3 regions of the Eubacterium segne genome follow, and region 1 is predicted to be linked to each of the others. Evidence: predicted binding sites of a transcription regulator. Region 1 holds the regulator's gene; each other region holds the start of a gene.

Region 1 (2,278 bases):
ATTCCCGCTCCGGACATTCCACCAAAAACTGCCAGATTAAACACAAAAAATAACTGGTTAATAATGGCAACACCGGTCATCTGGTCTGTTCCGATTTTTCCTACCATTACATTATCAAGCATAGCAACAAAGTTAGTAAGAAGATTTTGAATAACAATAGGCAGTGCAATAGCCATAATCATTTTGTAAAAAGCTTTGTCGCCAAAATATTTTGTTCTAAAAGTCTGTTTTCCTTCCGCAACCATTAAAATAACCTCATCTCATTAAATAATTTAAATAAAAACAGCAATAAATAACTGTATAAAATAATCACAATAATTAATTGCAATAGGTAGTAGAATAACACATGATTCCACTACAATCAATATAAAAATATAAATTAATTTTATAGTTTTAAGATATATTGGTAATGTGCATTATTATAATAGAAGAAAAACTTAAAATAGTGGCGTTAAAAATGTTTACAATTTATTAACAAATCTTTTTTAATAAAATTGTTGACAAAGTACTTTGATAGTGATATTTTAGTGTCAGATGAAATATTAGCACTCGAAACTAATGAGTGCTAATAAATCAAAGAAAGGAGATGCTTATGGAACTTAGTGATAGAAAAGAAAAGATTTTAGATGCTATCATCAGAAGCTACTTAGAAACAGGCGAGCCGGTAGGTTCCAGAACCATTTCCAAGAACACTGATTTGAATTTAAGTTCAGCTACCATTAGAAATGAAATGTCTGACTTAGAAGAGATGGGATACATTATCCAGCCCCATACATCGGCAGGACGTATTCCTACAGATAAGGGTTACAGATTTTATGTGGACAATATCTTAAAGGATAAGATGTCTGAGTTAGATGAAAGAGAAAAGAAGGTAACTGAAAAAGAAGATTTGTTAATTGAGAAGGTTGATAAGGTTGAGACATTACTTCAAAATATGGCAAAGGTATTAGCAAATAATACCAATTATGCCACCATGGTATCCGCACCGAAGTCTCAGGAGAATAAAATCAAGTTTGTTCAATTATCAGTAATTGATGAAAATCAGTTGTTATGCACTGTTGTTTCTGACAAGAATCACGTAGTTAACAGAATTATAAAGACTACACAGCAGATTAGTCAGGAAATGATAGTGAGATTGAATGTGGCACTTAACACTGTTTTGGCAGGTTTGTCATTAGAGGAAATCAACTTAGGAGTTATTTCCACATTAACATCTCAGGCAGGAGAACTTGAGGGATTGGTTAATGAAGTGTTAAAGACCATTACGGAAGCTATTGCTACAGAGGCACAGATGAAGATTTACACATCAGGTGCCACTAATATTTTTAAATATCCTGAGCTTAGTGATAAGGAAAGAGCCAGCCAGTTACTTACAACATTAGAAGAAAAGTCACAGCTGACAGAACTTATTAATGAAAGTGATGAGGAAACAGGCATTCAGGTATATATAGGTAGTGAGAGCCCGGTTAAGTCCATGAAGGATTGTAGCGTTGTCACGGCAACATACGAGCTTGAAGATGGATTTAAAGGAACTATCGGTATTATAGGACCGAAGCGAATGGACTACGAAAAGGTTGTTGAAACTTTAAGAACTGTTAAAGAACAGTTAAGTGAGACTTTTAAAGATGATAATTAGTATAAAGTTTTAAGAAAGGATGATTATCCGATGCAAAAGGAAAATAAAGATTTAGATGAGAACCTTGAAAAAGATGTGGCAAATGAAGAAACTACAGAGAAAGTAAAGGAAGAATCTAAAAAAGAAGAAAAGTCACAGGATGCAAAATCACAGGATGTGGCAGAGGAAAAACAGGAGGCATCAGACAAGAATGAAAATCCTGATAAGAAAAAAAAGCGTGGCTTAAAGAAGAAGGACAAAAAAGACCAGCAGATAGAGGAACTTAATGATAAGTACCAGAGATTATTTGCAGAGTTCCAAAACTTCAGAAGCCGAAGCGAAAAGGAAAAGGCAGCAATGTTTGAAACAGGTGCCAAATCTATTATAGAGAAGATACTTCCTATAGTAGACAACTTTGAAAGAGGAGTTGCAGCACTTAGTGAAGAAGATTTAGAGTCACCTGTAGGACAGGGAATGAATCTTATTTATAAACAATTACTTTCAACTCTTGATGAAATGGGAGTTACAGCTATTGAAGCCGAAGGAAAGGAATTTGACTCTGACCTTCACAATGCAGTAATGCATGAGGAAAACGATGAACTTGGTGAAAACATTGTTTCTCAGGAACTGCAGAAAGGCTATAAATATAGAGATACTGTTATT
Region 2 (2,278 bases), on a different contig from region 1:
TATAATAAAGCTGTGGGAATTGAAAAATTAATTAAAGCATTAAACATTCCATGGGAAAACACATATGCTTTCGGTGACAGTTTAAATGACATTGACATGCTAAAATATGTTAAGTATGGCTGTGCCATGGGAAATAGTGATGATGCCATAAAGGAAGCTACAAAGTATCATACTTCTGACTTTGATAAGGGTGGAATATATGAGGCATTAAAAAAATTTGAATTAATATAAAGGATGTAATATGAGAATACTGAAGGATAAAAATAATATAATAATAAAGGAAATTAGTGATTTTGATTTACAGCAGACCTTAGAATGTGGACAATGCTTCAGATTTTATAAACAGGATGAACAGGATTATGTTGTAGTAGCCTATGGCAGGCTTTTACATATAATGGAAAAGGATAACAACCTTGTTTTTCTTAATAAAACAATTAAGGAAGTTGAAAATATATGGATACCATACTTTGATTTAAACAGAGATTATGAAAAAATTAAGGAGTTTCTTCTGAAAAGTGATGAAACCTTAGAGCCTGCGATAAAAGAAAAAAACGGCGTAAGGATTCTTAATCAGGAGTTTGTGGAAACATTAATATCCTTTATAATTTCCCAAAATAAGCAGATTCCCCATATAAAACATATTGTGAAAACAATCAGTGAGAATTTTGGTGACTATTTAGGGGAGGTAAATGGAGAAAAATACTATTCCTTTCCTAATATGAAACAGTTAAGCAATATTACCGAGGCAGATTTCAGGGAAATGAAAACAGGTTTTAGGGCACCTTATTTGTCAGACGCAGTTAAGAAGCTTTCTACAGGCATCATAAACGAAAAAGAAATTAGAATGTTAAAGGAGGAAGATGCCAGAAAGAAACTAATGGAAATAAAGGGAGTTGGTGAAAAAGTTGCTAACTGCGTAATGCTTTTTTCGTTGGGATACAGGCAGGCATTTCCTATTGATGTGTGGATAAAAAGAATTATGGAGACTTTATATTTTAACGGAAAAGATACCTCAAAGGAGATAATAGGAAAATGTGCTAAGGAATTATATGGAGAATATGGTGGCTACGCACAACAATATCTGTTTTGTTTTGGAAGAGATAATAAAGTTGGAAAAAACAAAAATGAATAGAATATTTATTTTGTTAATAAATTGTAAAAATATAACATTAGGTATTGCATTAATCAAAAAAAGTGTTACTATTATTGTTAGTTGATTAGCACTCATATATGTGGAGTGCTAACAAGAAATGTTATTATGGAGGTTAAAAAATGAAATTAATACCATTAGCAGATAGAGTAGTTTTAAAGCAGTCTACTCCGGAAGAAAAAACAAAATCAGGAATTATATTGACAAGTACATCTCAGGAGAAGCCACAGCAGGCAGAAGTTATTGCTGTAGGTCCCGGTGGAGTTGTAGACGGTAAAGAAGTTGTTATGAATGTTAAGCCTGGAGATATGGTTATCTTTTCAAAGTATGCAGGCAATGAAGTTAAATTAGATGATGAAGAATATATAATTGTAAAACAGTCAGATATTCTTGCAATCGTTGAATAATTTTGGAGGTAATTAATATGGCAAAGGAAATAAAATATGGCGCTGAAGCCAGAACTGCTCTTGAAGCAGGTGTAAACCAGTTAGCAAATACAGTAAAGGTTACATTAGGACCAAAAGGAAGAAACGTTGTTCTTGATAAATCTTTTGGCGCACCACTTATTACAAATGATGGCGTAACAATTGCAAAGGAAATAGAACTTGACGATTCATTTGAAAACATGGGAGCACAGCTTGTAAAGGAAGTTGCTACTAAAACAAACGATGTAGCAGGTGACGGTACAACAACAGCTACAGTTTTAGCTCAGGCAATGATTAATGCCGGAATGAAGAACTTAGCTGCCGGTGCTAATCCTATTATTTTAAGAAAAGGAATGAAGAAAGCAACAGATGTAGCAGTTGATGCTATTGCTGATATGAGCAGTGTTGTAACAGGAAAGGAACAGATTGCAAAGGTTGCAGCTATTTCTGCCGGTGATGAGGAAGTTGGTAACATGGTAGCAGATGCCATGGAAAAGGTTTCTAACGATGGCGTTATTACAATAGAAGAGTCAAAAACAATGAAAACTGAATTAGACCTTGTTGAAGGTATGCAGTTTGACAGAGGATATATTTCAGCATATATGGCTACAGATATGGATAAGATGGAAGCTACACTGGATGATCCATATATCCTTATTACAGATAAGAAAATCTCTAACATTCAGGAAATCCTTCCTGTCTT
Region 3 (2,278 bases), on a different contig from region 1:
CACATCCATAGGTTCAAAAGTGTAATACTTTATTTCACCGTAGATTCCGGTAATTATATAAAACGCCATAAAACCATAATATAAAATAGCAAGTATCATCTTATATGAAACACCTGAACGGAAACCAAAAAGTTTTATTCTGTCATCTTTTAGGGAATTTTGTCTGTTGTTTCTTCCCTGCCTGTTTCCTCTTGAATAAATATTGTTGTTTTTTGGTACTTTATAAGGTTTGTATGACATATAAAAGCCTCACTATTAATAAAAAATAAAAGCTCCTGGCGTGACTCGAACACGTGACCTGCTCATTACGAGTGAGCTGCTCTACCAACTGAGCTACAGAAGCGTCTAAACAATGATATTATACATAGTTAAAATATAAATGTAAAGTTTAAAATTACATTTACTTTACATTTTACCACATTATAATAAGTATTTTTCTTTAACATTCTTGATGTGAAGTATTTTGTCTGCTATAATTTTTTTATGATTAGTTTTAAAGTAAATGATATAAATAATTTTATGCAGCATCTTTTAGTTAAGGAGACTTTTGATAATTATTTATTATGCGAAGGACAAATTGATACTTCTAATTCGTTCTCCCTTAACGGACGGATAAATGCGGCTTTTTATGATTCTAATGAACTTGAAGCAAAAATAAATGACTTTGTATATTGGAAGGATATTAAACATATATGCTTTGAAATCATAAAAGGTAAAAAAGTTCCAACTAAAATGAAGCTGGTATTTTCTCTTGCCAAGGAATATCATGGCAAAATTCTAGACGCCTCCGGTATGGATATGGATTTACACCAAATAGGCGGACTGTACATACATATTTTATATGAAAATAATACATTAGAAGTTATAACAGGCACTTCCATTAATGTTTTCACCATGGATAAAACATTAGATCATTATTGGGATAAAATGGTTCTTACCTTTTTTAACAATTATTTTTCCTGTGATGAAAACTAATTTTTTCTAAAATGTTAACAAATAGTAAACTTTTAGCACTCGTTTGAAGCGAGTGCTAATTTTGTATTGACTTTTTATTTTTGTGCGTTAAAATTGACTTTATTGAGAAGGATTACTTCTCTTTTTAGATTTGAAATAAAATATTTTTATATAAGGAGTGATTAATAATGGCAAAAACAGGAAGTTTATCTATTAATAGCGAAAACATATTTCCTATTATTAAGAAATGGCTGTACTCTGACCATGACATTTTTTTCAGAGAATTAGTATCAAACGGATGTGATGCGATTACCAAATTAAAGAAATTGGATATGATGGGTGAAACAGAAATCGCTGATGACGAAGAGCTTAAGGTTCAGGTTATTGTAAATCCTAATGAAAAAACCATCACTTTTATTGATAACGGTATCGGTATGACGGAGGATGAAGTTGATGAATATATTAACCAGATTGCCTTTTCAGGTGCTGAAGCTTTCCTTGAACAGTACAAGGACAAAACATCTGATGACCAGATTATAGGACATTTTGGTTTAGGCTTCTACTCTGCTTTTATGGTTGCCGACAGAGTTACAATTGATACATTATCTTACAAGAAGGATGCTAAGGCTGTATTGTGGGATTGTGAAGACGGAACCGAATTTAACATGAGTGAATCTGACAAAACAACCCGTGGCACAAAGATTACTCTTTACTTAAATGAAGACAGTGTAGAATTTGCCAACATGTACAGAGCCCGTGAAGTTTTGGATAAATATTGCTCATTTATGCCTGTGGAAATATTCTTATCTGACGAAACTGCAGAGCCTGAATATGAAACAATTGACGAATCAGAATTAACAGAAAAAGATACTGTTATTGAACATATTGTAGAGCCGGCTAAAACTGAAGAAAAAGAAAAGGAAGACGGTACTAAGGAGACTGTAGAGGTTGAACCTGAAAAGAAAAAAGTTAAGGTTTTGAAGCGTCCGGTAAGTATCAGTGACACTACTCCTCTTTGGACAAAACATCCAAATGAATGTAGTGATGAAGAATATCGTGCATTTTATCATAAGGTTTTCATGGATTATAAGGAACCTTTATTCTGGATTCATTTAAATATGGATTATCCATTTAATTTGAAAGGTATTTTATACTTCCCTAAGATTAACATGGAATACGAATCCATAGAAGGCACTATTAAACTTTACAACAATCAGGTATTTATCGCCGATAATATTAAAGAGGTGATTCCTGAATTTTTAATGCTTTTAAAGGGTGTTATTGATTGTCCTGATCTTCCACTTAACGTTTCACGTTCTGCTTT

Evidence for each region. The regulator HrcA, encoded in region 1, represses chaperone genes, less so after heat shock. The targets are predictions, from matches to a motif close to TGTTAGCACTCNNNNNNNNNGAGTGCTAACA.
Region 2: H8S00_RS04495 (co-chaperone GroES) is a predicted target of HrcA. The motif match lies at 1,216-1,246, and genes of this name have one in related genera.
Region 3: htpG (molecular chaperone HtpG) is a predicted target of HrcA. The motif match lies at 1,006-1,036, and genes of this name have one in related genera.

Annotation. Positions count from the first base shown of each region.
Region 1 covers NZ_JACOOZ010000002.1:190,860-193,137, reverse strand. The annotation lists gene H8S00_RS03270 (MATE family efflux transporter) at 1-245, opposite strand, end outside; gene hrcA (heat-inducible transcriptional repressor HrcA) at 593-1,636, shown strand; gene grpE (nucleotide exchange factor GrpE) at 1,667-2,278, shown strand, end outside.
Region 2 covers NZ_JACOOZ010000003.1:12,036-14,313, reverse strand. The annotation lists gene H8S00_RS04505 (Cof-type HAD-IIB family hydrolase) at 1-231, shown strand, start outside; gene H8S00_RS04500 (DNA-3-methyladenine glycosylase family protein) at 242-1,132, shown strand; gene H8S00_RS04495 (co-chaperone GroES) at 1,273-1,557, shown strand; gene groL (chaperonin GroEL) at 1,575-2,278, shown strand, end outside.
Region 3 covers NZ_JACOOZ010000003.1:191,464-193,741, forward strand. The annotation lists gene H8S00_RS05580 (hypothetical protein) at 1-240, opposite strand, end outside; tRNA gene H8S00_RS05585 (tRNA-Thr) at 271-343, opposite strand; gene H8S00_RS05590 (DUF5721 family protein) at 484-975, shown strand; gene htpG (molecular chaperone HtpG) at 1,143-2,278, shown strand, end outside.